One region of the Phyllobacterium sp. A18/5-2 genome, then DNA from elsewhere that is predicted to be linked to it. Evidence: riboswitches for the same ligand, from Rfam matches in the RefSeq annotation. Region 1 holds a riboswitch; each other region holds the start of a gene.
The links. Region 1 has a riboswitch for cobalamin ahead of N8E89_RS03370 (aromatic ring-hydroxylating oxygenase subunit alpha). Riboswitches for the same ligand answer to the same signal wherever they lie in the genome.
Positions count from the first base shown of each region.

Region 2: another riboswitch for cobalamin. It lies ahead of N8E89_RS20785 (ribonucleoside-diphosphate reductase subunit alpha); the one in region 1 lies ahead of N8E89_RS03370 (aromatic ring-hydroxylating oxygenase subunit alpha).
Region 3: another riboswitch for cobalamin. It lies ahead of bluB (5,6-dimethylbenzimidazole synthase); the one in region 1 lies ahead of N8E89_RS03370 (aromatic ring-hydroxylating oxygenase subunit alpha).
Region 4: another riboswitch for cobalamin. It lies ahead of N8E89_RS01105 (CbtB domain-containing protein); the one in region 1 lies ahead of N8E89_RS03370 (aromatic ring-hydroxylating oxygenase subunit alpha).

Region 1 is NZ_CP104966.1:671,671-679,660, reverse strand. Features, by position in the region: gene N8E89_RS03380 (fumarylacetoacetate hydrolase family protein) at 1-450, shown strand, start outside; partial or broken gene N8E89_RS03375 (L-fuconate dehydratase) at 490-1,774, shown strand; cobalamin riboswitch at 1,894-2,094, shown strand; gene N8E89_RS03370 (aromatic ring-hydroxylating oxygenase subunit alpha) at 2,214-3,455, shown strand; gene N8E89_RS03365 (FAD-binding oxidoreductase) at 3,715-4,818, shown strand; gene purU (formyltetrahydrofolate deformylase) at 4,874-5,770, opposite strand; gene N8E89_RS03355 (3-methyl-2-oxobutanoate hydroxymethyltransferase) at 5,774-6,571, opposite strand; partial or broken gene N8E89_RS03350 (NAD(P)/FAD-dependent oxidoreductase) at 6,584-7,821, opposite strand; gene N8E89_RS03345 (MocE family 2Fe-2S type ferredoxin) at 7,821-7,990, opposite strand, start outside.
Region 2 is NZ_CP104967.1:461,502-469,491, reverse strand. Features, by position in the region: gene N8E89_RS20815 (TonB-dependent receptor, heme/hemoglobin family) at 1-665, opposite strand, end outside; gene hemP (hemin uptake protein HemP) at 890-1,099, shown strand; partial or broken gene N8E89_RS20805 (hemin-degrading factor) at 1,121-2,180, shown strand; gene N8E89_RS20800 (heme/hemin ABC transporter substrate-binding protein) at 2,191-3,072, shown strand; gene N8E89_RS20795 (FecCD family ABC transporter permease) at 3,069-4,196, shown strand; gene N8E89_RS20790 (heme ABC transporter ATP-binding protein) at 4,193-4,984, shown strand; cobalamin riboswitch at 5,033-5,246, shown strand; gene N8E89_RS20785 (ribonucleoside-diphosphate reductase subunit alpha) at 5,356-7,990, shown strand, end outside.
Region 3 is NZ_CP104966.1:388,182-396,171, reverse strand. Features, by position in the region: gene ettA (energy-dependent translational throttle protein EttA) at 235-1,884, shown strand; gene N8E89_RS02000 (MOSC domain-containing protein) at 2,002-2,610, shown strand; cobalamin riboswitch at 2,637-2,824, shown strand; gene bluB (5,6-dimethylbenzimidazole synthase) at 2,871-3,623, shown strand; gene N8E89_RS01990 (DUF2293 domain-containing protein) at 3,556-3,873, opposite strand; partial or broken gene N8E89_RS01985 (ArsR/SmtB family transcription factor) at 4,002-5,010, shown strand; gene metF (methylenetetrahydrofolate reductase [NAD(P)H]) at 5,010-5,936, shown strand; gene N8E89_RS01975 (DMT family transporter) at 6,435-7,334, opposite strand; gene N8E89_RS01970 (alanine racemase) at 7,519-7,990, shown strand, end outside.
Region 4 is NZ_CP104966.1:204,812-212,801, forward strand. Features, by position in the region: gene cobW (cobalamin biosynthesis protein CobW) at 1-968, opposite strand, end outside; gene cobU (bifunctional adenosylcobinamide kinase/adenosylcobinamide-phosphate guanylyltransferase) at 988-1,506, opposite strand; gene N8E89_RS01100 (CbtA family protein) at 1,538-2,269, opposite strand; gene N8E89_RS01105 (CbtB domain-containing protein) at 2,393-2,572, opposite strand; cobalamin riboswitch at 2,622-2,857, opposite strand; partial or broken gene N8E89_RS01110 (cobyric acid synthase) at 2,915-4,377, opposite strand; gene N8E89_RS01115 (isobutyryl-CoA dehydrogenase) at 4,488-5,654, shown strand; gene mmsB (3-hydroxyisobutyrate dehydrogenase) at 5,684-6,574, shown strand; gene N8E89_RS01125 (hypothetical protein) at 6,903-7,040, opposite strand; gene N8E89_RS01130 (ABC transporter substrate-binding protein) at 7,551-7,990, shown strand, end outside.

The sequences.
Region 1 (7,990 bases):
CGCACCGCAAAATATGTCACGCAAGGCGAGGCGCTGGATTATGTCGCCGGCTATTGCACGGTGCATGATGTCAGCGAGCGCGCTTTCCAGACGGAGCGTTCGGGTCAATGGACCAAGGGCAAGAGCTGCGACACGTTCGGCCCGACCGGTCCGTGGCTCGTGACCAAGGATGAGGTCGCAGACCCGCAGGACCTTCCCATGTGGCTGACCGTAAATGGCGAGACCATGCAGAACGGCTCGACCAAGACGATGGTCTATGGCGTTGCCTTCCTCGTTTCTTATCTCAGCCAGTTCATGAGCCTGCAGCCCGGCGACATCATCTCGACCGGCACGCCTCCCGGCGTCGGCATGGGTATGAAACCGCCGCGCTATCTCAAGGCCGGCGATGTCGTGGAACTCGGCATCGAAGGCCTGGGCACCCAGAAACAGGTGACGCGCGCCGACGCGTAGGCGCGCTGCACCCTTAGCAACAGATACATGAGGCATATCGTGACCCGCATTACCGATCTTCGCGTTTTTGATGTCCGCTTTCCCACTTCGCAAAGCCTTGACGGGTCGGATGCGATGAATCCGGATCCGGACTATTCGGCGGCCTATGTCGTGCTCGACACCAATGCCGACGGGCTTTCCGGCCACGGTCTCACCTTCACCATCGGGCGCGGCAACGAAATCTGCTGCCTTGCCATCGAGGCGATGAAGCATCTCGTCATTGGTCTGGAGCTCGACTGGGTGAAGGAAAATCCTGGTCGTTTCTGGCACTTCATTACCGGCGACAGCCAGCTGCGCTGGATCGGCCCGGACAAGGGTGCGATGCATCTGGCGACCGGCGCCGTCGTCAATGCGGTCTGGGACCTGCTCGCCAAGGAAGCGAAGAAGCCCGTCTGGCAGCTGGTCGGTGAAATGACACCGGAGGAGATCGTCAACATCGTCGATTTCCGCTACCTGACCGACGTTTTGACTCGTGAAGAGGCTTTGGCAATCCTGCGTAAGGCCCAAAGCGGCAAGAAGGAACGGATCGCGACGCTGAAGGCGGAAGGCTATCCCTGCTATACGACCTCGGCTGGCTGGCTCGGCTATTCGGATGAAAAGTTGCGCCGCCTTTGCCAGGAAGCTATCGATGCCGGGTTCAATCATATCAAGATGAAGGTCGGCCGCGATCTCGACGACGATATCCGCCGCCTGACCATCGCCCGCGAGGTGATCGGACCGGATCGTATTCTGATGATCGATGCGAACCAGGTCTGGGAGGTCAATGAGGCGATCGACTGGGTGAAGAAGCTTGCCTTCGTCAAGCCGTTTTTCATCGAGGAGCCCACTAGCCCCGACGATGTCGCGGGCCACCGCAAGATCTCGCCAGGCGATCAGTCCGGTCAAGGTGGCGACCGGCGAAATGTGCCAGAACCGCATCGTGTTCAAGCAGTTCATCGCCGAAGGCGCCATCGACGTGGTTCAGATCGATTCCTGCCGTATGGGCGGACTGAACGAAGTGCTCGCCGTGCTGCTCATGGCGGCGAAGTACGATCTGCCTGTCTGGCCGCATGCGGGCGGCGTTGGCCTGTGCGAATATGTGCAGCATTTGTCGATGATCGACTACGTCGCCGTCTCTGGTACCAAAGAGGGCAGGGTGATCGAATATGTCGATCATTTGCATGAACACTTCGTCGATCCCTGCAGTATCCAGAATGCGGCCTATATGCCGCCATCGCTGCCGGGCTTCTCGATCGAGATGAAGCCGGAATCGATCAAGCAATATCTGCACAGACCGATGGCCTGAACCGGCAAGGGTCCATGAAACGCGGCGGCAGAGATGCCGCCGTTTTCGTTTACGGATATGTGTCGTCTTGCGTAAATGCGATGTCGTTTCCGCACCTATTCTTTTTCTGTGCCGGATGCTTTTATCGGGACACTTGAGGTGCCGCTTTCTAGGGGAAGCGGAGAATTGGGAAGCCGGTCGAAAACCCGGCGCTGCCCCCGCAACGGTAGTGGAGTAAAACGCGGCAAAATAGCCACTGGGAGTGCACCCCGGGAAGGCGCCGTGAAGCCCGGCAAGGCAACTCCAGAGCCCGGAAACCAGCCCCGAGTGACAACACCGACTGATCGCGGTGGGCGATCAAGGAGCATGATTTTGCGCAGGCAACGCTTGTTGACTGTGCGGACGTTCTTCTCCGTCACCACCAGTCAGTTCTTTGCAGCTGTAAGGGCGAGGACACGACATGGATATTCGTAATGAACTGCTCCGGAATCTTCAAAACCGGAAACCGGGCTACGGACTTGAACAGGCCTTCTATTCCGATCCGGACTATTACCGTCTCGATATGGAAAACATCTTCTATCGCGACTGGCTGTTCATCGGTCATGATTGCGAAGTGGCGAAGCCGGGGAATTATTTCACGGTGCAGGTCGGCGACTATCCGGTTGTCATCGTTCGTGACCGGCAGGGAAAGATCAGAGCCTTCCACAATTCCTGCCGCCATCGCGGTTCACGCGTCTGCTCGGCCGAAAAGGGTACTGCGGCGAAGCTCGTCTGCCCCTATCACCAGTGGACCTATGAGCTCGATGGCCGCCTGCTGTTTGCCCGCCAGATGGGCGATGATTTCGACGCCAGCCAGCACAGCCTGAAGACCGTTCATTGCGAAAGCGTCGGCGGGTATATCTTCATCTGCCTCGCACCCGTTGCGCCGGATTTCGCAGCGACGCGCGCGCTGCTCGAACCCTACCTCGCGCCGCATCGCCTCACCGAGACGAAGGTCGCGTTCCAAAGCTCGATCGTTGAAAAGGGCAACTGGAAGCTTGTCTGGGAAAACAATCGCGAGTGCTATCACTGCGTCGCCAACCACCCTGAACTGTGCAAGACCTTCCCGGAGGCGCCGAGTGTCACGGGTATTCAGGGTTCCAAGGACGATCCGGAAATCGTCGCGCATTGGGACAAGTGTGAAGCCGTTGGCCTGCCGAGTGTCTTCCGTATTGCCGAGGACGGCCAGTACCGCGCGACGCGCGTGCCACTGTTGCGCGATGCCGAGAGCTATACCTTGAGCGGCAAGCGTGCCGTCGGCAGGCAGCTTAGCGATGACGTCAATGCCAAACAGATCGGTTCGCTGCTGCTCTATCATTACCCGACAACATGGAATCACATTCTTGGCGATCATGCGATCTCGTTCCGCGTGCTGCCGCTCGGTCCCAATGAAACGCAGGTCACCACCAAATGGCTGGTGCACAAGGATGCGGTGGAAGGCGTCGACTACAATATCGAAGAACTGACGCATGTCTGGCTGGAGACCAACGACCAGGATCGCCGTATCGTTGAAGAAAACGCCTTCGGTATCCGTTCGCCCGCCTACGAGCCTGGCCCTTACTCGGTTGAGCATGAAGGCGGTGTGCTGCAGTTCCTCGAATGGTACAGCAATGCGATGGAGACGCGTCTCTCCGGCGACAAGAAACTCAGCAGGGTAGCTTAATGACGAGAGCGAGAGTGGGCCATATTGCGCCAGTTCTGTTTCTCGGATGGCGAGACAGCCCACGAGAAAGGTGGCGAGGCCGATGTCTTTCCATCGAACGATGCCGCCTGACAAAGTGGATGGCCGCCAGCCAGAAACCCGAAGGGCCGAGCGAATTCGGGCCAAATCCTTCGGGGCTCGGCTTTGGCCGCACAACCAGTGCGACCGCGCCAATCCCCTCGACCTTGTCCGCGAATTCTCTCCGGCAGAACGGTGCAATATGACCTACTCTCGCTCTGGGGGTGTTCCTCAGAACTATCCACACCTCGACCAGATGCAGCCGTGGAATGACCGGCTGCATCTGCTTGAGTGCCTGTCAATTGTTGAGGAAGCGCCCAATGTGAAGACCTTCACCTTCAGGTCGGACAATCAGAACTGGTTCCGCTATGAGCCGGGCCAGTTCATGACTTTCGAACTGCCGGTGCAGCCCGAAGCGGTGCTGCGCACCTATACGCTCTCCTCCACCCCGTCGCGGCCCTTCACCATCGCTGTGACGGTCAAGGCGCAGGAGGATAGCATCGGCACGCGCTGGATGCTGGATCATTTGACACCCGGCGTGCGGCTCAAGGCATTCGGCCCGCTTGGCGATTTCTCCATGCGCAAACATCCGGGCGGAAAATATCTGTTTATCTCGGCCGGATCCGGCATTACCCCGATGATGTCAATGACCCGCTGGATGCATGATTGCGCGCCGCAGAGCGACATCAGTTTCGTCACCTGTGCGCGCCGCCCCAGCGATATCATTTTCCGCAAGGAACTCGAATATCTCATGAGTTGCATGCCCAACCTGAAGCTCGCCTTCCTCATCAAGGAACACGAGATGGGCCAGGTGTGGACCGGCATTCGCGGCAGGCTCGAAGCACCAAAACTGCCGCTGCTCGCCCCGGATTTCAAGGACAGGACAATATTCTGCTGCGGACCGGAAGGGTTCATGCGCGATGTCCGCACCATGCTGGAAGCATCGGGTTTCGACATGAACCACTATCATCAGGAAAGCTTTGGTCCCGCCGCCGAGCCGGTTTTGCCGATGATGGATGACATCTCGACAGAAGCTGTCGAGGCGGCATCGACCGTCACATTCTCCATGTCGGGAATGGATGTGCCATGCGTTGCAGGCGACACGATTCTGAAAGCGGCGCGCGGCGCCGGTATCCGAATCGCAGCGGCCTGCGGATCCGGTCTCTGTGGCACCTGCAAGGTGATGAAGATTTCCGGTGAAGTCGACATGGACCATAATGGCGGCATTCTCGACGAGGAAATCGACGAGGGTTATGTCCTCGCCTGCTGCTCCAAGCCACTCGGCAATGTCGAAATCGAGGCTTGAGAAATCTCTAAACTCAGCCTGATGGGCATCTACCCATCAGGCCAAGCCGCTCGTCTTAAAACACCACGGTCTTGTGGCCGTTGAGCATGACGCGGGATTCGAGGTGCTTCTTCACCGCCCGTGCCAGCACCCGGCTTTCGATATCGCGGCCGGTGGCCACAAAATCCTCGGCGCTCATCGCGTGGCTGACCCGTTCGGTCTCCTGCTCGATGATCGGACCTTCGTCGAGGTCCGGGGTGACATAATGCGCGGTGGCACCGATCAGCTTGACACCGCGCTCATGCGCCTGGTGATAGGGCTTGGCGCCCTTGAAGCTGGGCAGGAACGAATGGTGGATGTTGATCACCTTGCCGAACAGCCGCTTCGACAGATTGTCGGACAGCACCTGCATGTAGCGGGCGAGGATGACGAGGTCGGCACCGGTGTCCTTGACGATCTGCAGCAGCGCCTCTTCCTGTTCCTTCTTGTTGTCCCTGGATACCGGCAGCACGTGATAGGGGATGCCCTCATGCTCGGCAAAGCGGCGGCTGTCCTCGTGGTTGGAGACGATGGCGGCGACATCGGCATCGAGCCAGCCAACCTTGATCTGGTAGAACAGATGCAACAGGGCATGGTCGAACTTCGACACCATGATGATGATCTTCGGCTTCTTCGCCTGATCGACCAAAGTGGTCTTCATGTCGAAGCGGTCGACACATGATTTCAGGCTGCGTTCGATGTCATCCTTGACGATCGCTTCCGGCGTGGTGAAGGCGATGCGCATGAAGAAGCGATTGGTCTGCCGGTCCCAGAACTGGTTGCTCTCCGCAATATTAGCGCCGGTACCGGCAAGTTCCGTCGTCACCGAGGCAACGATGCCGGGCTTGTCTTCGCAGGAGAGGGTGAGCACGAAGCGATGTGCATGCTCGGCCGCTTTCGATGCGGCCAGGTGATTTTGGGGCTGATGATCCATAAGTTAAACTCCAGGAAGCTCTTTCAGGAAACGGTCCAGTTCGTCACGCGGAATTCCAACCACATGTTCGGGCCCCGGATAGTTTTGTGCGTGCACGTCTGCGACAAACTCGGAAAAGGCTGCGACTCTCTCCTGCTGCAGGCGGTCATATTCAGCCGAAAAGTTGCGGTAGACCTTGGCATGACGCGGATAATGGCCGCGATTTGAACCGAGAACGTCCTGTGCGAACAGATATTGCGCGTCGCAACCCGTGCCCGCACCCATCGAGATCATGAACATCGACGTCCGCTCGGAAATGGCACGTGCTACGTCGACGGGAACCACCTCGATTTCCGCCGCAAAGGCACCGGCGTCCTCCAGCGCTTTGGTCTGCCGCCAGATTTCCAGTGCACTCAAGGCTGTCTTGCCGACGGCTCTGAATCCCCCGGTCCAGGTTGCTCTGGAAGGAATGAGCCCGACATGGCCGCAAACCGGGATACCTTCGTCACGCATCCGCCGCACCGTGGCGAGACTTGCGGCGCAATAGACCGCATCCCCGCCCGCACGCAGCGCCTTGAATGCGGCGCGCAGATAGTCCTCGGCCGTAATGAAATCCCCATATTCGAGGCCAGGGAAGGTGAAGGCTGAGGGTGCGGCGTCGCGAAACTCCGGCGTGAGCAATGCGGGCGGCACCGACAGCATATCGACGCGCGCCCGTTCAGCGGCTTCCGCTTCTTCAAGCGTCTCCACGCGCAGCATCGTCAATTGGCGGCGGCCCTTCAATGCGAGGATGTCCGCTACCGTAGGTCGTCCGTTGGCCATTTCCTGTCCTGTCTATGCTGCGAGGAGCGATTTCAGTCTGACGCCGGGTGCCGCAAGCTGGATGGGGTCGGGTCTGGCGCCGCGGGCAATGAGCATTTCGGCAAGCCTTATGTCCTTTGCGACCGCATTGCCGGGGCCGATACCGCTTGCGGCGGCAAGGCGGCCGTCGTCAGTGAGGTGAAAGAGGATGAAGGCACCATCGCCTAGCTGACGGCATATGGTCTGCGTGCCTTCGTCCGGCAGTCCGGCAACCTGCAGACCAAGCTCATATTGATCCGACCAGAACCACGGAACGGCCTGATGCGGCTCAAGCGATCCGAGCATGTTGCGGGCCGCAAGAGATCCTTGCTCCTGGGCATTGCGCCAGGCCTCGAGCCGCACACGCCTCCCGCCATAAATGGCCAGCGGGAACGTGCAGCAATCGCCGGCCGCGAAAATATCGGGGTCACTGGTCTGCAGCCATTCATTGACGACAATGCCGTTGCCGGTCTCAAGACCGGCCGCCTCTGCCAGCCCTGTGACCGGCGATGCGCCGATGCCGATCACGGCAAGATCGGCCGCGACGATATCGCCGGTCGAAAGGGTGATCGCTACGTTGTTCGCATTGTCGGCAATGGAGACAATCCCGGTATCGCAGCGGATGGTCACGCCTTCCTCGCGGTGACGCCGGTCGATGACTTGAGCGATTTCCTGCGGCACGCCTCGCATCATGATGCGGGCTTGTGCCTCGATCACGGTCACTCTCGCTCCGCGCCTGCGGGCGCTTGCCGCAAGCTCGAGTCCGATGAAGCCACCGCCTACGATCACGATGCGCGCGTCCGGCCGGAACTTGGCGCGGATGGCAAGAGCATCGTCAAAACTGCGTAACGTCACGCAATGTCTGCTGCCTGCTGCCTGGGGCAGGGTCCGGGGATCGCCCCGGTCGCGAGCAGGAGGCGATCGTACTCCATGGTTCGACCGTCTTCGAGAACCACGTTCTTCTCGGTACGGTTTATCGCCGATGCGGTCGTATCGCCGATGAAATCGATACGCTTCTCGTCGAACTGAGTTCCCTCCGCGATCATTCTCGGCAGGGGGTGATGCTCCGAGACCATGGCGTCTTTTGACAGAGGCGGGCGCTCGTAGGGCAGGTGCTTTTCGGTGCCGATCAGGGTGACCGGTCCGTCATAGCCGGTTTCCCTCAAGGCGAAGGCGGCGCGCGCGCCGCATTCCCCTGCGCCGATGATGACCATTCCTTTTTCCATAGCCATTATCCTAATTGGATCAATACTTTGCCGGCCTCGACTTTCACCGGATAAGTCTTCAGATTGACGCAAACTGGCGCGCCCTTGGCTTCACCGGTCTTGTAATTGAAGCGTCCATTGTGCTTGGGACATTCGATGATTTCATCCATCACCAACCCATCGGCCAAGTGGATAT
Region 2 (7,990 bases), on a different replicon from region 1:
GTCGCATAGATGGTTGAGCCGAGAAGGCCGGTGCCATTGGAATCATAGGCGCTCTTCACACGAACCGCATTGTTCTGGCCATCGGCCAGAAAGTCCGCCGCATCCTTCGTCGTCAAATTTATGACGCCGCCGAGCGCGCCGGAACCGTAAAGTGTCGACGAAGCCGGCCCGCGCAGCACCTCGACCTGCTTGTAGAGTTCGGGATCGCTGAAGAAAGATCCCATGCGATACTGTTCGTAGAATTTCGGTGTGCCATCGACGTTGATGATGATCTTGGATTCGTCCGCCGCTGCGGCCGCGCCGATGCCGCGAATGTTGAATGCCTCCCCGAAAACGCGGTCACTGCCGATGGCTGTCACGCCCGGTACATCGCGCAGCGTGTCACCGATCGTTTGTGGCTGATCCTGGTCGATCTGTTCCTGGTCGATCACCGTCACCGCCTGCGGTGTATCGATGGCGATCTTGTCGACGCCGGCGCCGATCACGAGGCGCTGCAACAGCGTCACGCGCCCCTTCTTGGTCGCCTCACCTTGAACCGGCTCATTTGTTTCCGTTCTCTGTTGCGCCTGCTGCGCCCCGGCAACATGCACTGCGGACATTATCGCCATTGCCGATCCGCCAAGCAAAGCAGTGATATTTCGTGCCACCAGCCCCATAATTCTCATTCTCTCCAGGAGTTCAGTTCGTCGCTGGCTGGCCGGGAGAGCTTCGTGCCGATGCTCCAATGCTTGCTTGCAGTTTTTGTCTTTTTAGAAGGTCACGGTAAACTTGACTCATTGACTCTTCTTTTGATTGAGTAATAAATATGACAATACGAGTCAAGTTTAATTCACCGGAATAATGCGGGCGGCATTGTTCCGGACAAAACCAACCGAAAAGGCCAATTGCCATGTCCCGGCGTCAAGTCATCGATCTGCAGGTTCGTCTTCCGAATTTGACACCAATTCGCACCGATTTTGCCAAACCGATGCAGCAAGACATTCGGATATTCGGCAGCGATATTCTGTTCGATGGCTCCAATGAAGTCGGCATCGAGCATGCCGGATCGCTTTACCGGCTGAAAATCACCCGTCAGGGCAAACTGATCCTGAACAAATAACGAAGTAAGTGGGCTTGAAACATGACCGAGACTGTAAAACCGACACCCGAAGCGATCCGGCAGGCGAGGGCGGACAATCCGAAGATGCGCGAGCGCGACCTTGCGCAGCAACTCGGGATTTCCGAGGCCGATCTGGCAGCCGCCTACTGCGGGATCACCGTCGTTCACATCAGCCCGCGCATCGAAACTTTCCTGACCGAGATCAAATCGCTTGGCGAAGTTCTGGCGTTGACGCGCAATGAAAGCGCCGTCCACGAGAAAATCGGCGTCTACGACAAGCCTGTCGTCGGCAAGCATGCCTCGATGCTGCTTGGCGCGCAGATCGACATGCGCCTCTTCCCGACTTCCTGGGCGCATGGTTTCGCTGTGGAAAAAGAGGATGGCGATACGGTCCGCCGCAGCCTGCAGTTCTTCGACGCCGCCGGCGAGGCGGTCCATAAAATCCACCTCCGGCCAGCGTCCAATCTGCAGGCCTATAACGCATTGGTGGCCAAGCTCCGGCTCGACGATCAGTCGCAAATGTTGGAACTGGCATTGCTCCCGAAGCCCGAGGAAAAGACCCTTGAGATCGGGGAACTTCGATGCTTCAGGCCTGCGCGACCGCTGGACCCAGATGAAGGACGTGCACGAATTCTTGGCCATCCTGCGTTCGCTCAAGATGACCCGCCATCAGGCGGTGCAGGTGATCGGCCAGGATTATGCCTGGCAGCTCGACTCCGGAGCACTGGCAGCGATGATGCACCATTGCGCCCAGGAGCATATTCCGATCATGTGCTTCGTCGGCAATCGCGGCTGCATCCAGATTCATTCAGGACCGGTAAAGTCGGTCAAAGCCATGGGCCCGTGGATCAATATCCTCGACGAAACTTTCCACCTGCATCTGCGCACCGATCACATTGCCGAGGTCTGGGCCGTGCGCAAGCCGACCAGGGATGGCCACGTCACCTCGCTCGAGGCCTATGGTTCCGAAGGCGAGATGATCATCCAGTTCTTCGGCAAGCGGCATGAGGGAGCCGGTGAGCGCAGCGATTGGCGCCAGTTGATCGAAGGCCTCCCGCGTCTGATGCGCGCCGCAGCATAGGGAAATGACCATGACATTCAGACTTCCGATCATCGCCGGCGTTCTTGGTCTTCTATCCTGGTCCGGCGCCACCTTTGCCGAAGAAATCACCGGCCGTGTTGCCGATGCGAGCCGCGTGGTGTCGATCGGCGATTCCATCACCGAGATTGTCTATGCGCTCGGCGAAGAGGGGCGGCTGGTCGGGCGTGATTCGACCAGCACCTATCCCGATGCGGCCAGCAAGCTGCCGGATGTGGGCTATATGCGCGCGCTGTCACCGGAGGGTGTGCTGTCGATCAACCCGACCGCGATCATCGCCGTCGAGGGCAGCGGTCCGAAAGAAACCATCGAGGTTCTCAAGAAGGCGAGCGTCCCCTTCGTCTTTGTGCCTGAAAAATATACCGCCGCCAGCGTAGCCGAGAAAATTCGCACCGTCGGCAAGGCGCTTGGTGCCGATGCCAAGGCGGAGAAGCTTGCAAAGCAGGTCGAAGCCGATCTTGCCGTCGCTCAGGCCGAGACGAAGGAGATCACGGCCCGCAAGCGCGTGCTCTTCATCCTCAGCGCCAAGGACGGCAAGATCATGGGCTCCGGGACCAAGACGGCTGCCAATGGCATTATTGAACTTGCTGGCGCGGAAAATGCCGTCACGCAGTTTGAGGGTTATAAGCCGCTGACTGATGAGGGCATCATAACGGCAAAACCGGACGTCATTCTCGTCATGGATCGCGGCGGCGATCACGCCGCTGCCAATGCCGAGCTTCTCGCCAACAGGGCCATAGCGGCAACACCTGCAGGCGAGGCCAAGAACATCGTGCGCATGAACGGCCAGCTCCTTCTCGGTTTTGGTCCGCGAGCGGCAAAGGCAGCACACGATCTCGCCAGGGCAGTTTACGGCAACGAAGTGAGCCCATGAGCTATGACGTCTTGATCAAGTCAGCCGCCCCGCGATCGACGTTGGCTGGCGGCAAAACACGCGCGCAAGGTGACCGGTCGTTTCTGGCAAAGAGCTCGATCCTGGTGCTTTGCCTGGTTCTCGTGGCAACGATCGTATTGAGCCTTGCCGCTGGCGCATCTGATGCGTCGATTGTCTCGCTCATCGGTGCATTGTTCACCGGCATTGACAGCACCGCCGATGCGTTGTCATTGCGCGACCGGATCATCATCTATGACATCCGCCTGCCGCGCGTCATTCTGGGCGCACTGATCGGCGCCTCGCTCGCCGTTTCCGGCGCGGTCATGCAAGGCCTGTTCCGCAATCCATTGGCCGACCCCGGCATTGTCGGCGTGTCGGCAGGTGCCGGCCTCGGTGCAGTCAGCATGATCGTCCTCGGCGGCACATTCCTTGCCCCTTTGATCGCTCTGTTCGGTTTCTACGCCCTGCCGCTCGCCGCCTTCTTCGGGGCGCTCGCCTTCACGCTGATTCTTTATCGTGTCGCCACGCGGCGCGGGCAGACATCCATCGCCACCATGCTGCTTGCCGGCATCGCTCTCGGCGCCATGGCCGGTGCCTATATGGGCGTCCTCGTCTACATCGCCGATGACCGGCAATTGCGCGATCTCACCTTCTGGGGGCTGGGCTCGCTTGCTGGTGCCAACTGGGTGAAAATTGCCGCTGCCGGTCCGTTCATTGTCTCGGCATTACTGATCTCGCCCTTTCTCGCCCGCGGTCTCAACGGCCTTGCTTTGGGTGAAGCGGCAGCAAGCCATCTTGGCATTCCCGTCCAGCGCTTCAAGCGCATCGCGATTGTTGTGGTCGCCGGAGCAACCGGTGCATCCGTTGCCGTCAGCGGCGGCATCGGCTTCGTCGGCGTGGTCGTCCCGCATCTGCTGCGCCTGATGATCGGACCCGATCACCGCTACCTGCTTCCGGCCGCCGCCCTGCTCGGCGCTAGCCTGCTGCTGCTTGCCGATGCGGTCAGCCGCACCATTGTCGCTCCATCGGAATTGCCGATCGGCATCGTCACCGCCGCTGTCGGCGCGCCGTTCTTCCTTTGGATATTGCTGCGCCGCCGCGGCATTCTGGATCTACGACAATGATTGAAGTTTCCGACATTTCCGTTTCCCTCGGCAAGAAAAAGATTGTTGAGAATGCCAGCTTCAATGCCGAGGCGGCTCAGTTCACGGTGATTGTCGGGCCAAATGGTTCGGGAAAAACAACGCTGATGCGCGCGCTGTCAGGCGATCTGCCCTTCACGGGGCGCATCGCCATCAACGGATTTGCAATCAACCGGCTGAAGCTCTGGCAAATGGCAGCGATGCGGGCGATCCTGCCGCAATCGACACAACTCTCCTTTCCTTTCACCGTTCGCGAAATCGTCAAGCTCGGACTGATCAGCGGCCGCTCGGGTGCCGCGCGGCGTGAGGCGGAAGACCTGCCGGATGAAGCGCTGGCGCTTGTCGATCTCGCGGGATTTGGCGGCCGTTTCTATCAGGAGCTGTCCGGCGGAGAGCAGCAGCGGGTACAACTTGCTCGCGTCCTTTGTCAGGTCTGGCACCCGCTGCTCGACGGCCAGCCGCGCTTTCTCTTCCTCGATGAGCCGGTCTCCAGCCTCGACATCAAGCATCAGCTGATCATCATGCAGATCGCCCGTGCGTTTGCTCAGCGAGGCGGCGGGGTGATCGCCATTTTGCATGACCTGAACCTCACTGCGATGTATGCCGATCGTGTCGTCGTCATGCATGGTCGCCGGATCGATTCTGTCGGAACGCCTGCCGAAGTCCTGACCGACGAGCGTATCCAGCGCGTCTATGAATGCGCGCTCAAGGTGGGTGCCTTACCCGCCACGCAGGTGCCGTTCATATTGCCGCAATCAGCTGCACTATGAATTGTCAGGAGAGATTATCTACCTATTGACACTTTGCAATGATTTGGTACTAAATATAGATGTTCCGGTTCTTTCAATCGCAAGATTGGGAGCTAAGAGGGAAGCCGGTGAGGTGGTCATTTCCACCAATGCCGGCGCTGCCCCCGCAACTGTAAACAGCGAGTTGTTGTCGCCTAAAGGTCACTGGAGTGTTGCTTCGGGAAGGCCAGACAGCAGCGCCGACCTGTGAGCCAGGAGACCTGCCGAAACATGATGAACGTCCACGGGCGGGGTGTCCCGGTGTGTCGCTTGCAATGGTTGGCGTGCCAAGCTGACCAGCTACATTGCAATGCGTGCGCTCGACCTTTGCCCCCAACATTTGGGGTAAACACATGTCTTTGTCTGTCGAAATCACACGCTCCGGCGGCACAGCGCCAATTGGTGCCAGCGAAACACCGCAACCAACCGGACCGGCTTACCGCGTCATCCGCCGCAATGGTTCGGTTACACCCTTCGATCCGCTCAAGATCACCGTTGCGCTGACCAAGGCGTTTCTCGCCGTCGAAGGCAGTGTCGCTGCCGGCTCGCGGCGCGTGCATGATGTGGTCGAGGCGCTCACCGCCGATATCGTCGCTACGCTGAAGCGGCGCAGCGCGGAGGGCCGCCTGTTCCACATCGAGCGTATTCAGGATCAGGTCGAGCTCGCCTTGATGCGCAGCGAAAATCACAAGGTGGCGCGTGCCTATGTGCTCTACCGCGAAGAGCGGGCGCAGGAACGTGCGAGGACCGCCACTGAAAACGCCAGCGATACTGGTCCAAGGTTCACGATCACACAGCCCGATGGCAGCAGGGAGCCACTCGATGACGACCGTCTCGCGCGTGTCATCGACGAAGCCTGCGAGGCGCTGGAGGGTGTGCAGGCCGCTGCTGTCCTCACCGAGACCCGCCGCAATCTCTACGATGGCATAACGCTGGACGATCTGTCCCTCGCGCCGATCCTTGCGGCGCGCACCCTGGTCGAGACCGACCCCAATTATGCCTTCGTCGCCGCGCGCCTGCTTCTCGACAAGCTGCGCCGCGAGGCGCTGGGCTTTGTCTTCGGCAGGCCGCAACAGGCGACCCAACATGAGATGACCAAGCGTTATGCCGACTACTTCGCAGCCTATGTGAGGGCCGGTATTGATGCCGAACTGCTGGATGGCGAACTCGCGCGCTTCGACCTGACCCGCATTTCCGCCGCTCTCAAACCGGAACGCGACCTGCAGTTCCAGTATCTCGGCCTGCAGACCCTTTATGACCGCTATCTGCTGCAGACGGGCGGCATACGTTTCGAATTGCCGCAAGCCTTCCTCATGCGCGTCGCCATGGGGCTCAGCCTTCGTGAAATCGATCGCGAGGCCCGCGCCATCGAGTTCTACGATGTTTTGTCCTCGTTCAATTTCATGGCCTCGACGCCGACGCTGTTTAATGCCGGTACCCAGCGCGCGCAATTATCCTCCTGCTTTCTGACCACCGTCGCCGACGATCTCGACGGGATATTCAAGGCGGTGAAGGACAATGCCTTGCTTGCAAAATATTCCGGCGGCCTTGGCAATGACTGGACGCCGGTGCGCGGGCTCGGCGCCCATATCAAAGGGACGAACGGGACAAGCCAGGGCGTGGTGCCATTCCTGAAAGTCGCAAACGACACGGCAATTGCGGTCAACCAGGGCGGCAAGCGCAAGGGCGCGGTCTGCGCCTATCTGGAAACCTGGCACGTCGACATCGAAGAGTTTCTCGACCTGCGCAAGAATACCGGCGACGATCGCCGCCGCACCCATGACATGAACACCGCCAATTGGGTCCCGGACCTGTTCATGGCCCGCGTCGAAGCGGACGAAGACTGGACCCTGTTTTCCCCCGACGAAACGCCTGAGCTGCACGACCTTTATGGTGCAGCGTTCAAGACCAGATACGAATTCTATGAAGCCAAGGCGGCACGCGGCGAGATCAGGATCTTCCGCACCGTGCGCGCACTGGATTTGTGGCGGCGCATCCTCACCATGCTGTTCGAGACCGGTCACCCGTGGGTGACATTCAAGGACGCCTGCAACATTCGTTCGCCCCAGGGCCATGCGGGCGTTGTGCATTCATCCAATCTTTGCACGGAAATCACCCTCAACACCTCGAAGGACGAGGTCGCCGTGTGCAATCTCGGTTCGGTTAACCTTGCAAATCACGTGACACCGCATGGCCTCGATCTGGAGCAGCTTTCCCGCACCGTTTCGACTGCCATGCGCATGCTGGACAATGTCATCGACATCAATTTTTACACCATTCCCGAGGCGCGCTATTCGAACCTGCGCCATCGTCCGGTTGGGCTTGGCCTGATGGGCTTTCAGGATGCCTTGCAGGCATTGCGCATTCCCTATGCCTCCGACAAGGCGGTGGCCTTTGCCGATCACAGCATGGAGGCAATTTCCTGGCATGCAATTTCCGCGTCCGTTGACCTTGCTGGCGAGCGTGGCCGCTATCCAAGCTTTAACGGCTCGCTCTGGTCAAGGGGCATTCTGCCGATCGACTCGATCGAATTGCTGGACGACGCCCGCAAGGCAAGCGGCGGCCGGCTCGACATGGATCGTTCCTCGACACTCGATTGGGAAGCTCTGCGCCAGCGCGTAAAAACCACTTGCATGCGCAATTCCAACTGCATGGCCATCGCCCCCACAGCCACCATCTCCAATATTTGCGGCGTTGCCCAGTCCATCGAGCCTGCCTACCAGAACCTCTTTGTCAAATCGAACATGTCAGGCGATTTTACCGTGGTGAATGCAGCGCTGGTGCACGACCTGAAACAACGCGGATTGTGGGACGAGGTCATGGTCTCGGATCTCAAATATTTCGATGGCTCGATTGGCGAAATCGACCGTATTCCTGCCGACGTGAAGGCGCTTTATGCCACCGCTTTCGAAATCGACAGTTCATGGCTGATCGCCGCAGCCTCGCGCCGGCAGAAATGGATCGACCAGGCCCAATCGCTCAATCTCT
Region 3 (7,990 bases), 280 kb from region 1:
CAGCGGGCGGTCTTCGGATCGCATTACTACTTCTACCAAGACGCGCTTCGGCGACCGCCCGTCTTCCCTAACCACTCAATGGCCAGACTCAGAGAATGAGGGCGTGGCGGGGGGAGCGCTCACCGTGCGGAATGTCCGAAATAACCAGCTATGCATTGCCACCCGCGCCCCTTTCGCCTACATACGGCGCAAATTTATGTCCCTAAAATCCCGAACATCGGAGTGACGCGCGTTATGGCACGCCAATTCATTTATCATATGGCCGGCCTGAACAAGGCATACGGAACCAAGAAGGTTCTTGAAAATATTCACCTTTCCTTCTACCCCGACGCCAAGATCGGTATCCTCGGACCGAACGGTGCCGGTAAGTCGACGATCCTCAAGATCATGGCTGGCATGGACAAGGAATATACCGGCGAAGCCTGGCTCGCCGATGGTGCGACCGTTGGTTACCTCGCGCAGGAGCCTGTTCTCGATCCGACCAAGGACGTGATGGGCAACGTCATGGATGGAGTTGCCGACAAGAAGGCAATCCTCGACCGCTACAATGAACTGATGATGAATTATTCCGACGAAACCGCCGATGAAGGCGCCAAGTTGCAGGATATCATCGACCACAAGAACCTGTGGGATCTGGAATCCCAGGTCGAAATGGCGATGGAAGCGCTGCGCTGTCCTCCAGGTGACAGCGAAGTGACCAATCTCTCCGGTGGTGAGCGCCGCCGTGTGGCGCTGTGCCGTCTGTTGCTGTCGCAGCCCGATCTTTTGCTTCTCGATGAGCCGACCAACCACCTTGATGCGGAAACCACAGCGTGGCTGGAAAAGCACCTGCGCGAATATCCGGGCTCTGTCCTCCTGATCACGCACGATCGATACTTCCTCGACAATGTGACGGGCTGGATTCTCGAGCTCGATCGCGGCCGCGGCATTCCATATGAAGGCAACTATTCAGCCTATCTCGGCGCCAAGGCCAAGCGCATGCTGCAGGAGGGCCGCGAGGATGACTCGCGTCAGAAGGCACTCGAGCGTGAGCGCGAGTGGATTTCCGCCAGCCCCAAGGCCCGCCAGGCAAAGTCGAAGGCGCGCATCAGGGCCTATGACGCGCTGGTCGATGCCGCTAACGATCAGCGTCCGGGCGATGCTCAGATACTCATTCCGGCGGGCGAGCGCCTTGGTCAGGTCGTGATCGAGGCAGAGAACCTTACCAAATCCTTTGGCGATCGCGTTCTTATCGAAAACCTCACCTTCAAACTGCCCCCCGGCGGCATTGTCGGCATTATCGGCCCTAACGGTGCCGGTAAGACTACCCTGTTCAAGATGATCACCGGTCAGGAAAAGCCTGATTCCGGCTCCATTCGCGTCGGTGACACGGTGCATCTCGGCTATGTCGACCAGAGCCGGGATCATCTGAAGGCTGACAAGAACGTCTGGGAAGAAATTTCCGGCGGCAATGAAATCATCAAGCTCGGCAAGCACGAAATGAATTCGCGTGCCTATGTCTCGGCGTTCAACTTCAAGGGCGGCGACCAGCAGCAGAAGGTCGGCAACCTCTCGGGCGGTCAGCGCAATCGCGTACATCTCGCCAAAATGTTGCAGGCCGGCGGCAATGTTCTGCTGCTCGACGAACCGACCAACGATCTCGACACCGAAACATTGGCGGCTCTTGAAGATGCCTTGGAAAAATATGCGGGCTGCGCCGTGATCATCAGCCACGATCGCATGTTCCTCGACCGTCTGGCGACGCACATCCTCGCATTCGAAGGCGACAGTCACGTCGAGTGGTTCGAAGGCAATTTCGAAGACTACGAGAATGACAAGATCCGCCGCCTCGGACCGGACAGCGTCAATCCAAAGCGTCCGACATACAAGCCTTTGACGCGCTGATCTTCCTGGGAGGGTGGAAACGCCCTCCCATCATCATTTTTGACGGATCCATCAGTCACATTTGCTGGTTTTCGCGGTCGATTTTTTTAAAGTACGGCGAGTTTCACGGAGCGCGCAATGACCGACCTGTTTGCAACAAAGACCGGGATTCTGCCCTCCCGCAAGATCGGTGGACGGGTTAGCGGCCTGTTCGAGGCGCTTGCAGGAGATTTCGTCACGACGCCGGCAAGCTCGCTCGAACTGACTTTTGACGGGATTGTAGGCGATTACCACGCCGGTGCCACCCGTAAGTCCGGCGGGCGTGAACCCTGGTATCCGCGCGGCACGGAGATGCGTAATGAACGCCAGCTTTCCATTCTCGCATCGGATGAGTTGAGGGAAGTCGCCAACGGCATGGGGTTGGCGGAACTCAGGCCGGAATGGATCGGTGGCAATATGGTTGTCGACGGTGTTCCATCGCTGTCGATGCTGCCACCACGCACCCTGCTGTTCTTCGAAGGCGGCGTGACCCTGAGGGTTGACGGTCAAAATGCGCCTTGCAAGGTGGCTGGGCGCTCCATCGGCGAGCATGCCGCTACGGCGGACCATACCACCACGGCGCTGGACTTTGTCCGTGTGTCGCGGCGTTTGCGAGGTATCGTGGCCTGGGTGGAGAAGCCCGGCACCGTTCGCGCTGGCGAAAAGGTCGATGTGCGTGTGCCCGAGCAATGGATTTATCAGCCCTGAGGCTTGCGCCAGAGATTTTTCTGTGGCGAATGGTTTGAAGGTCCGGTGCCTGCCGATTGAACAGATCGCGGGAGAATCGGGAAGCCGGTGAAAGTCCGGCACGTGCCCAACGCTGTAAAGGGGATGGGCCGCGCAAATGCCATGGATGTGTCCGGAAGGCGCGCGGTTCAGATGAACCTCAGTCAGAAGACCGGCCGGACCTTATAGCCCAAACCGCGCGGACGGCGGGAAGGGTTTTCAAGCGTTGTTGGGAGCAAACAATGCACGACATATCCTGTGGTCCAGTCACCGCGGCCGGCTTTTCCGATGAGGAGCGCGCCGCGGTCTACAAAGCCATCTATACCCGCCGCGATGTGCGCGACCAATTTCTGTCGCGGCCGATCCATGACGAAGTGCTGACGCGGCTCTTGGATGCCGCTCACCATGCGCCGTCGGTCGGCTTCATGCAGCCGTGGAACTTCATCGTCATTCGAGACGAAGCGCGAAAAGCGGAGGTGCACCGTGCCTTCACCCGCGCCAATGAGGAAGCGAAAGCGCTGTTCGCCGATGAACGGCAGGCGCTCTACGCGTCGTTGAAGCTCGAAGGCATCCTGAAAGCGCCGATCAATCTTTGCATCACCTGCGACCGGACGCGCGGTGGCAAGGTAGTGCTTGGCCGCACGCATAACCGGCAGATGGACATTTACAGCACCGTCTGCGCCGTACAGAACCTCTGGCTTGCGGCTCGTGCTGAAGGCATCGGTATCGGCTGGGTCAGTATCTATCACGATCGGGACCTGCGTAACATTCTAGGCATTCCAGACCATGTTGAGATCGTTGCCTATCTGTGTATGGGCTACGCCGATGAGCTTTATGATGCGCCGGAACTGGAAAAACGCGGGTGGCGGCTAAGGGTGCCGCTGGAAGACCTGATTTTCGACGAAGAATGGCAGGGGGAACCCACTATCAACTCGGATCTTCTTCGTCCGGATCCAGCAAGCGGGTCGCGCGCCACTCGGTCAGCTTCCGATTGATCGCATCAAGTACGAAGTAGCGGGCAGAATCCTTGTCATAGCCCTCGTCACGCAAGGCGTCATAATCCGTGTGCTGGTGGCGGACATGGGCCACCGCCGCTAGCCATACAGCGATTGGCGGTGGCAGCGTCCTCATATGCGGCGCGCCTGCCGCAGCGCGTATCGGCTCTGAATCCGAATAGGGAACAGCCGGGAGAAGCAGCGTCAGCGCCTTGTTGATGGCGCGCTGGCGATTTGTTCCTGTGCTCATGCGTCTTCCTTTGCGGCGATTCTCGCGGCTATTTCAGACGCGGCAAATTTTGTCGTCAATGGCAAAAACTAACTTGCCAAAACCTTATTTCTCACATAAACATATCTTTATGTCTTTTGAGGTGAATGATGGACAAGCGTGATCTCAATCTTGATCTGATGGTCGATACGCTGAAAGCAGCGGCGGAGCCAAGCCGGCTGCGGATCCTGGCGCTGTTGTCGCGGGGCGATCTGACCGTTTCGGACCTCACTTCCATTCTCGGCCAATCGCAGCCGCGCGTTTCGCGCCACCTCAAGCTGCTGTTTGAAGCAAGCCTGATCAATCGGTATCAGGAAGGTTCGTGGGCCTATTTCCGTCTGGCAGATTCCCTCATCGTCGGCGATATAGCCCGTTCGCTGCTGGATCGCCTTGATTACGCTGATCCTCTGCTGGAACGCGACCTTGAGCGCCTCTCCTCGGTGAAATTGCAGCTGTCGCGAGCGGGCCGCCGCTTACTTCAGCGCCAATGCGACAAGCTGGGATGTGATCCGCTCTTTGCATGTACCAGATGGCGCCGTGGAAGATGCTCTTTTGAAGATTGTCGGCCGCAAGCCATTCCAGGCCATGCTCGATGTCGGCACGGGCACAGGACGCCTGCTCGAGCTGTTCTCGCCGCTTTATGTGCGCGGCGTCGGTATCGACATCAATCGCGACATGCTGACCATTGCCCGCTCCAATCTGGACAAGGATGGCATTACCAATGCGCAAGTGCGCCATGGCGACGTTTATTCACTGCCGGTTGATCGTGAATCCTTCGATTTAGTGACCATTCACCAGGTCCTGCATTTCCTTGATAATCCGGCCGAAGCAATTCGCGAGGCGGCACGTGCACTGCGCGCAGGAGGGCGAATGTTGATTGTCGATTTCGCCCCGCACGAACTTGAGTTTCTGCGCGACAGCCATGCGCATGTGCGTCTGGGCTTCAGCGATACGCATATGCGTGACTGGCTTACTGAGGCCGGTCTGATGCTCGAGGAAAGTCTGGAACTTGAGCCGAAAGACAAAGACAAACTGACTGTCAAATTGTGGCTGGCACGCGACCCGCGCTTGCTGATTGCCGATCCCGCTTTAACCTCCCGCGTCACGGAGAGCGTATAATGAGTTTTTTCCGCCAGTCCCGCCGTCCCGATCTCGGAACCAATATCCGGGTTTCCTTTGAATTTTTTCCGCCCAAGACCGAGGTCATGGAAGAGCGGCTTTGGGAAACAGTGACGCGCCTTGCGCCACTCACCCCGGAATTCGTCTCGGTAACTTACGGCGCGGGTGGCTCAACGCGTGAACGCACTGCTCGCACGATCAAACGCATATTGACGGAAACCGACGTCAATGCCGCAGCACACCTCACTTGTGTCGATGCGACGAAGGAAGAAGTGGATACGGTCGTGCGCGAGTTTGCCGCCATGGGCGTGAAACGTTTTGTCGCGCTGCGCGGGGATCCCGCAAGCGGTGTCGGTGCCAATTACAAGCCAACGCCCGGTGGGTATGAAAATGGTGCCGATCTGGTCGCTGGTCTGAAGGCTTTCGCCGATTTTGACATCTCCGTTTCCGCCTATCCGGAAAAGCACCCTGAGAGCCCGGACTTTGCCACTGACATCGATATGTTGAAGCGAAAAGTAGATAATGGCGCCACGCGGGCGATTACGCAGTTCTTCTTCGAGAACGATCTCTATGAGCGGTACGTCGAGAAAGTACGTCGCGCCGGCATCTATATTCCCGTTCTCCCGGGAATCCTTCCGATCCACAATTTTACGCAAGTGACGAATTTCTGCTCGCGGGCGGGCACGCATATTCCAGGCTGGCTTACGGAACGATTTGACGGGCTGGAAAACGATCCGCAGACCCACCAGCTGGTTGCTTCGGCCGTTGCCGCCGAACAGGTGCTCGACCTGGTTGAGCGGGGCGTGCAGGATTTCCATTTCTACACGATGAACCGCGCCGATCTTGCTTTCGCGATCTGCCATCTGATCGGCATACGTCCAGGGAGCGGCGCGTTAGAGGGCGCCTTGGCTGGGGCCGCCGCTTGAGGTGAGGGATAGAACGGGAAGCGGCCCGGTTGCTATAACCGGGCCGTTCCATTTTGTTTCACTTTACTAACGGTCAGAGACCATCTCCGTCGCGCTCTTGTTTGACCTTAGGGTATCAGTCCTACGACCATTGCACCAATAAATGCGAACGCTGCACAGATCATAAGGACATTCATCGATCGAGTTAGTCCCATCGTTTGTCTCCTGCAGTTAACCGATTTAACATAGCGCAAATTTGCCACAGAAAAAGCCTAATTATTGCGAACTCGTGACAATGCGTGTAGAATTTTTTTGCCTAGGAACCATAAGTTTTTGAAATAAAACAGATTTATAGTAGCAAAAAAATTCTAAATTCACGATAAAATGTTCCAGAAACGGGTATATTTTTGCACTGCACAAGAATCTGCCATGGCTGCGGAATTTACCATATTTTGCCGCAATCCTGCCAGGATTAAGCCACGCATTTTGAGCTGTGCGATAAGAGGATTATTGAAAACTTTAGGCTTTTTGCTGTTTTTGCCAAGCAGTCTGAAGCCGTCCATCGATAATCAGCAGACCTAATGCGATCAGCGCCATGCCAAGGAAATCGTGAACCGCGAGACGCTCTCCGAGAAAAATTGTTCCAAGCAATATCGCGCTGACCGGGACGATCAATGTCACGAGCGACGCATTTGTGGCACCTGCCGTCCGCACAATAGAGAAATACAGAATGTAGGCGAAGGCGGTTGAGAGAAGGCCGAGGCCGAGAATGGCCAGCCAGACGCCGGTGTCTATTCTTGCCACATCGGGAACGCCATCATACGCAAGCACGACGGGGATCATGATTAGCGTTGAAGCGGTCATTTGCCCGGTCGATGTGATTGTTGGTGGCACCCCTTTGAAGCGCTTGGCGAGAATGCCAGCAAATGCATAGGAGAGGGTTGCACCGATTACAGCTATCTCCGCCCAAAGTGGTCCGCCCAAGCCGGTCAGAACGCCGGGTCCTATCATGACAACAAGTCCGAATATGCCCAGAAGAATCCCCGCCAGTTTGTTCACCGTGACCTTTTCGTCCACCGTCAAGACCGCAGCGACGACGACCGTCCAGATTGGTGTGGTGGCATTGAGGATGGATTCGACACCGGCGCCGAGCACCGTCTGGCCAATGAAGAGCAGCGAGAAGGGGATGACGTTCATGAGCAGTCCCAACCCGGCAAATTCAAGCGCATGCTGTTTGTAGTCCCAAAATCGGACGCCGCGGCTGAGCAGGTAGAGGTGCAGCGCCAATGCCGCTACCAATACGCGAAACAGAACGAGGGTCAGCGGCGGAACGACCTGGACCGCGACACGCGCAAAGAAGAAGGATCCACCCCAGATGGCGCCAAGCAAAAGCAATTGCAGCCAGGCAAAACCGGTCATGGCGAGGGGATTTGATGTCGTCGTTTCGGCCGTAGACACAATTACAATCCTTTAGGAAAAAATGCGGCTCAACAACCTACTTACCGTCTGAAAGATATAAAGCCACCCGATTCCTGCCGAAAGAAACCGACTTTCGTCTGTCATCCGTCCTTGATAAGAGTTTTCCATGACGCAGAACAAAACGATGCAACGATTCGCCTCGGCCCGTGAAGCAGCGCTCACCCTGCGGCCGGATCAGCCCGTTTATTGCTTTCGACCGCAAGTCCTGGTTGAGGACGCGCACCAGTTCAGACAAATGTTTCCGGGCGAGACGGCCTATGCGGTCAAGACCAACGGTGAACACCTCGTACTCGATACGCTGGCGCGCAATGGCATCAACATATTCGATGTTGCATCACCAGGGGAATTCGAAGCGGTGCGCAAGGTCGCTCCGAAAGCGCAGATGCTCTATATGCATCCGATCAAGGCGCAGTCCGATATACGCCTCGCTCTAGAAACCTATGGCATTCGCGTGATGGCCGTCGACCATGAGGACGAGATCGCCAAGGTGACACGCATCGTGCGGGCGCTGGACATCGATCCTGCCAGTGTTACCCTCTATGTACGGTTGCAAACCAAGGGGCATGCAGCCTACGAATTGTCCAAGAAGTTTGGTG
Region 4 (7,990 bases), 470 kb from region 1:
TCTTCACCCGGATGCCAGCTGCGGTCGAAGTAGTGTTCAATCCGCGAACCCACCGCTTGCACGACAAGGCGCATCGGCTTGCCAGGTACGTTGACGAAGCCCTTGAGCCGCAGAACATCATGGTCGGCAATCACGCTCTTCAGCTTCTCGACAAATGATTTCGGCTCGGCCACCGGACCAAGCCCGACGACGAAGCTTTCGAATTCGTCGTGGTCATGTTCTTCGCCCGCTTCGTGTTCCATCTCATGATGCGATTTGCGGTTGGCGATATCGTCCTCGGTGCCCACGCCAAGTCCGAGCAGCAACTGATTGCTGAGTTTACCGAAACTCGCCGGAACCATGTTGAGCGCGCGTATTGACCGGCTCTGTACATCGTTTTTGACCGCGTCGAGCTGAGCGCCGCTGATGAGGTCGGTTTTGTTCAAAATGATGAGATCGGCGGCCCGTATTTGGTCCTCGAACAGTTCCTCAAGCGGGCTGTCGTGGTCGAGCGATTCATCCTGGACACGCTGCGCGTCGACTTTATCGTGGTCGTCGGCAAAGCGGCCTTCCGAAACGGCGGCAGCGTCGATGACCGTGACGACACCATCGACGGTCACCTGCGTCTTGATTTCCGGCCAGTTGAAGGCCGCAACCAGCGGCTGCGGCAATGCGAGGCCGGAGGTCTCGATCACGATGTGATCCGGACGGTCGGGACGGTCAAGCAATTTGGTCATCGTCGGGATGAAGTCATCGGCCACAGTGCAGCAGATGCAGCCATTGTTGAGCTCGATCACATCCTCATCGCGGCATGCCTCGATACCGCAGCCTTTGAGCAGACCGCCATCGACGCCCAGATCGCCAAATTCATTGATGATCAGTGCGATGCGCTTGCCATTGGCATTCTCGAGCAGGTTGCGGATCATCGTCGTCTTGCCCGAGCCGAGGAAGCCGGTGATGACCGTTGCCGGAATCTTTTGATCAAGCATCTTTTGACCCTGCATGTTCTTATCCCTTCATTTTGAGCGGCAGTCCTGCTGCCACGAAATAGACAGTTGCCGCGGCCCCGGCCACGGCTTGATGGAGGCGCCCCGCATGATCGCGAAACTCGCGCGCCATGCGGTTTTCCGGAACGATTCCCAGACCCACCTCATTCGATACGAACACCAGGGGCCCCTTGAGTCGTGGCAGCACGGCCACAAGCTCCGCCGTCTCCGCCTCTATATCGCGCTCCGCCATCATCAGATTGGTGAGCCAAAGTGTGAGACAATCGACAAGGACCGCTCTGTTGCCAGCGGATTCGCTTTGCAAAAGGCCGACCAGATCGAGTGGCACTTCAATCGTCGTCCAGGCGGAGCCGCGCCGCGCTTTGTGCAGCCCTATCCGCGCAGACATTTCATCGTCCCACGCTTTGCCGGTGGCCAGATAGACAGCTTCCAAACCGGATGCTTCAATCAAACCCTCGGCAAAAGAAGATTTACCGGAACGCGCACCGCCAAGGATAAAGGTGACCCCATGTCCTAACATTGCCGGGGGCCTTTTGGGGGTGGAATTATCATCAGGCATCCAGCTCCGATGCCGCATAGTGCTGAATGGCCCAGCCCAGCGCCGTTCCAAGCACAACCCAGAAAAACAGGTTGGTCGCCAGCGTTGATACAGCAAATTCCGACGCGAGCGTAGGTGGCACGGGTGACGAAAGATCTTCTGCTTCCGGTGCACCATAGACATGCGGCGCAACGATCAGCGCAACACCCAGGACCTTGGCCCAAACCTCCTCGCGAAGGACGAGGAGATAGACGCCGCCTGCTGTGAGAAAGACGGTGACAAGCCACCAGGCCTGCCGCGCGGCGAGATCGGGGGCAGGCATTGCCGGCAATTCCGGCGCAAGGCTGAATGCGGGTGCGAAATTGAAGATGAAGAAACCTGCGAGACCCCAGTAAACCCCGTTCTGCAGTGTAATCTTCCTGCCGAGAATAAGCGCTGCAGCACCTGTGATGAGTGCAAAGCCTGCACCGGCAACCAGGTTGATCAGTAGCGTATTGCCGAGTCGTCCAAATGGAAGCTCAGGTCCCGCCTCCTCTTCTTCGTGCGCATGCGGAGCGACGGCAGCTGGTGCGCTTTCCGCCGTGGTCGCCGCAGCAGTGTCATGGCTATGTTCGTGTCCGCCGGCATTTTCATATTCCTCGGCGTGAAGAATGAGCGGAACAACCCGCACATACATGGCCGGCGTCAAAAGGATACCAGCCAACAAACCAGCTACGATCGTAGCCAGAAGATATTTTACCAACATGAGATCTGCTCCCAATCCCTAAAGCAAGATGCCGGGTACGCAAAAACGTCCCGGGCAAACAAACCGTATTTTTCAATGCGTAAGCGCTGGCGGCTGAATCAGTCTATCCAGCCGTTATCAGCCTTAGTGGCAAGGGAATCCGTATGAATGGCGGGTGTCATGCGCTGTGTCATGCAGCGTTTCGGAATGGGACAGGCCGACGCCATAAATTATGAACACGCCGAGCATCAGCGAAAATACCGCCGTTGTCAGACGCGTAGCGAGGGGGAGCGAAATCGTAGTCGAAGTACGTGCAGCAGCCATAACAACCTCCGTGTAGGGCCTTGAAGGGACAATCCCCTTCGGTTTTCGGCACTATTGCCCTATGACTGGCAGGTCTCCTGGCTCGCGGGTCGCAAGATCAATGCCGCCTTCCCGGTTTCCCAGTGGCTGCCGTCGGCTTTCGCTTCTGGCACTGACATTGACCCTCGCCGCTCTACAGTCGCGGGGTCGGCTGCGGTTAGGCCGCCCTGATGGGTACGGCCGTCACATTCCCTTTTGATCCCTTGGCCTTTGGCCGATGCGGGAACCAATCATGGGTTGAACGTTATTCATCAAGCGCCAGAAATGTCAAACAGATCTGCGACACCAACGCCGCCTGCCGCGTCATCGCTGCGATTTTGCCTTCAACAATGCGTCAATATCGAGAACTTCAGCCAGTTGGCCGGCTATCGAGATCGAGGGCCGCATCCACTCTGGCGCGATAGTCAAATGACTCGGCCGCAATTCCCATGGATCGTAACAATGCCGCTCTGAAGTCATCCGCCCCGAATATCCCATGCAGATAAGTACCAAAGACTTTGCCGTCCACGGACGCAGCACCGTCTGCAGTGCCATTGATGCGCGCTGTCGGACGCTCGCAGTCCGGGCCCGTCGTTCTACCGAGATGGATTTCATAGCCCTGCAAGGGAAGATCGAATTGCAATGAATGCGCCTCGACGTTGCGCACAGTCTTTTCCGGTTCCATCACCGTGTCGATATCAAGATGGCCCAGCCCTTCGGCTTCCGTGACACCGCCTTCGATTCCATCGGGATCGCGAACGGTCCAGCCGAGCATCTGATAGCCACCGCAAATGCCGATGATGTGGCCGCCGCGCCGCCTGTGCATGTCGAGATCGCGATCCCAGCCATTTTCCCGGAAGCGCAACAGATCGCCAATCGTCGACTTTGAACCCGGTATGATTACCAGTCCTGCGTCCGCTGGCAACCTTTCGCCGCTGCGGACCATCACGACGTCCACCTGCGGTTCCGCCATCAGCGGATCCAGATCGTCAAAATTGGCAATGCGATCGAGAACGGGGACTGCGATCTTCAGCGCCCGCCCCTCACCCTTGACCAGCCGCTCCAGGACGACAGAGTCTTCCGCAGGCAAATGGGAGGCATCCCTTAACCACGGGACAACGCCGAATGACGGCCAGCCGGTGAATTGGGTTATCGATTTCAGCCCCTCGTCGAAAAGGGAAACGTCGCCGCGAAACTTGTTGATGATGTAGCCGATGATCATATCGCGATCTTCAGGCTGAAGGATCGCGTGCGTGCCAACGATCGACGCGATCACGCCACCCCGGTCGATATCGCCAACCAGGACGACCGGAACATTGGCGCGGGTGGCAAAGCCCATATTGGCAATATCACCGGCACGCAGGTTGATTTCCGCAGGTGAGCCCGCCCCCTCCACGATTACCAGATCGGCGCCATCGCAAACAACATTCCACGACGCCATCACCGCATCGAGCAGCTGCGCCGTTGAATTTCTGATAATCCCTGCCCTTGGCCTGTCCCCAGACCTTGCCCTGAACGATGATCTGACTGCCGGTTTCCGATTGCGGTTTCAGCAGCACCGGATTCATGTGCACCGAGGATGGCACGCCACAGGCAAGTGCCTGCAGCCACTGCGCCCGGCCGATCTCGCCGCCGTCGTCGCTGACAGCAGCATTGTTCGACATATTCTGCGGTTTGAAGGGACGTACTTTCAGCCCGCGATTGCGGGCAAGGCGGCAAAGCCCGGCCACCAGGACGGATTTACCAACGTCAGAGCCGGTTCCTTGCAACATGATTGCGCGTGTCATGCGCTTTGAGTAGCGGATATGTCTTTCTCTTCCTAGCCCCACCGAAGACGTTGCACGGCTTGGAGCATGGGATAGAGTGGGGAACAACTAAGAATAAAGGGAGGTTAGCCATGGATAGCAGCGTGGAATCCGCGTCGGGCCAGTTTGAACTCAACGAGGATCAATTGGCTATCCAGGACATGGCACGGGCTTTTGCAGCAGACCGCGTAGCGCCCAATGCACTCGCCTGGGATCGTGACAAGCATTTTCCGGCAGATGTCATTCGGGAAACCGGGCCGCTCGGCATGGGTGGCATTTATGTGCGCGAGGATGTGGGTGGCTCCGGGCTGAAACGACTGGATGCAGTGCTGATCTTCGAGGCGCTATCAGCCGCATGCCCGGCATTCTCGGCGTTCATATCGATTCACAATATGGGAACATGGATGATCGATCTTTTCGGCAATGAAGAGCAGCGTCAGCGCTTCGTGCCGCGATTGACATCCATGGAATGGCTGGCGAGTTACTGCCTGACCGAGCCAAATTCAGGTTCCGACGCTGCCGCACTCAAGACACGCGCCGTGCGTGACGGCGATCATTATGTGCTGAACGGCGCCAAGCAGTTTATTTCCGGCGCGGGCGATTCGGACGTTTACGTCACTATGGTACGGACCGGCGAGGATGGACCGAAGGGAATCTCCGCATTGGTTGTTCCAAAGGACGCACCCGGCCTGTCATTTGGCGCCAACGAATACAAGATGGGCTGGAACATGCAATCGACCAGGCAGGTCATCTTCGACAATTGTCGCGTTCCGGTAGCAAACCGGCTTGGCGAGGAAGGCGACGGTTTCCGCATCGCAATGGGCGGGCTCGATGGCGGACGCTTGAATATCGCCGCCTGTTCGCTCGGTGGCGCGCAGTCCGCACTCGACAAGGCGATTACTTATGCGGCTGAGCGCAAGGCATTCGGCAAGGCGATCAACCAGTTCCAGGCCTTGCAGTTCAAGCTCGCCGACATGGAGACCGAGCTTTCCGCCGCGCGGATGCTGCTCTATACCGCCGCGTCGAAGCTCGACCACAAGACACATGACGCCTCGAAATGGTCGGCAATGGCCAAGCGATTTGTCACCGATACCGGGTTCAACGTCGCCAATGACGCACTGCAAATCCATGGAGGCTATGGCTACCTGCACGACTATGGCATCGAAAAAATCGTCCGCGATCTGCGTGTTCACCAGATTCTGGAAGGCACCAACGAAATAATGCGGGTCATCATCGCCCGGCATATGACGGGCCGTTAAACAAAATTATATCAGGGAGAAACGTTGCGATGACAACAGTCGCTTTTATCGGTCTTGGACATATGGGCAATCCAATGGCCGCCAATCTTGTGAAAGCCGGACACACGGTTCTTGGCTTTGACCTGTTGCCAGAAAACCTGGATACGGCCAAAGGCAACGGCGTAACAATCGCCGCCAACGCCGAGGCTGCTGTCGCCGACGCCGAGGTCGTCATTACCATGCTACCGGCGGGAAAACACGTGCTGTCGGTTTATGAATCCGTTGTCAAGAGCGCTAAAAATGGCGCGCTTTTCATCGATTCCTCGACAATTGACGTCGATTCGGCGCGCAAGGCTCATGATATCGCGCAAAAGAATGGCTTGCTGTCGGTAGATGCCCCCGTATCCGGCGGCATTGGCGGCGCCGCGGCCGGTACCTTGACCTTCATGGTCGGCGGCAGCACAGAGGCATTCGTCAAGGCCGAACCCGTCCTGAAGCAGATGGGAGCCAGAATTGTCCACTGCGGCGAAGCGGGCAACGGTCAGGCAGCGAAAATCTGCAACAACATGATCCTCGGCATTTCGATGATCGGGGTCAGCGAGGCTTTCGCACTCGCGGAAAAGCTTGGCCTTTCGCATCAGGCCCTCTTCGATGTTGCCTCCACCTCCTCCGGTCAATGCTGGTCGCTGACCACCTATTGCCCGGTACCTGGACCTGTACCGGCCTCCCCTGCCAACAATGGCTACAAGCCCGGTTTTGCCGCGGCGCTGATGTTAAAAGATCTGAAACTTTCGCAGGAAGCCGCCAACAGTGTTGGCGCAGCGACACCGCTTGGTGCGCATGCCGAGGAGATTTATGCGCAGTTTGGTGCGGCGGGTAATGAAGGTTCTGATTTTTCAGGCATCATCAATTATTTGCGTGATGCAAAGCGCCAAGGCTGATTATCACAAAGAAACGCCCGGAAAGTTCCAGAATTTAGATTTGATTAAGTTCTCGATAACCTCGCGGTAACGATGTCCGGTTAAAACTTTACAGGTGAGCAGACCAAGACCCTGCTCCCTGCTCCGGATCAGGTACTGCGTACCGGAGTCGTTATTTCTGCCAGGGTATCGTTCGGCGGAAAGCCATGCGTAATTTGGCAAAAAACCGCACTGTTCCATCACGGACAGGGCGGTTTTTTGATATGGACGCTATAGATCAGCCTGCATAGAAAAACCGCTACCTTTTTTGAAGGCAGCGGTTCTCGAGTTGAACGGCCTTAGCCGTAAATCAGCCGGCCGAACGGGTCCAGATGAAGGACAGCGCAGAGCCAATGCCGCTCTTCGCGTTGCCGGAAGGCGCGTTACGCTTTTCGGTGGCATTCCACGAAATGTGTACGCGGTTGTTGCGGTTAAAAATATAGAGCATTTCTGCACCTCGATGAGTAAACTGTTGTTGCCACTCAAATGCGCTCTTTGCCTAATGTTTGATCAGGAAATTTCGCCACAGCGTGTCGCATTTACAGTAATCACGCATGCAAATTTGCATGGCAGGTATGCCAAAGCCACTTGTCTGCCTTAACACCTTGGGCAGTTTGGCTAAAAAAGTATGCTCGCCTTGGCGTGACGCTAATGGAAAAGCCATATTCAGCGCCGCTGCCACCATGTACGACAGGAAAAATTGCCTAAAACGTTGATCTTTCGTTTGTTCGTTTGTTACGATGCGTCGATGACAATGTACCGTCTGACATCGCATTCATATTCCCGGCGTCGTTATATCGATAGGCGTTGTCGCGATATACCGCATTTATTCAATGAAACCATTGCATTCTGCCGGGATAAAGATGCCAAATGGCACATAGGCGAACGACTGGGTAAGGCAGTACCAAGTTAGAATTCGTTTTCGGGTGAACTGTCAAATGAGTGGGAGATAAAGAACATGAAGAAGCTGCTCGCTTCAACTATATTGGCCGCTGGTCTGTTCGGTTATGCCGGATCGGCATCAGCGGCTGAATGCGGTACAGTTACAATCGCCAACATGAACTGGCAGTCGGCAGAAGCCCTTGCCAATCTCGACAAGATCATCCTTAGCGAAGGCTATGGTTGCGATGCCGAACTCGTTGCGGGTGATACAGTCCCGACGTTTACATCGATGATTGAGAAAGGTCAGCCGGACATCGCGCCGGAGGGCTGGCTTAACACCGTTCGCGACCAGCTGGAAAAGGCGGTCAAGGAAGAAAAGCTGGTCTATGCCGCGCCTGCGATCACCGAAGGCGGTACGGAAAGCTGGTGGATTCCCAAATATTTCGCTGATGAGCATCCTGAAATCAAGACGATCGCCGATGCCATGAAACATCCGGAGCTGTTTCCCTCGCCGGA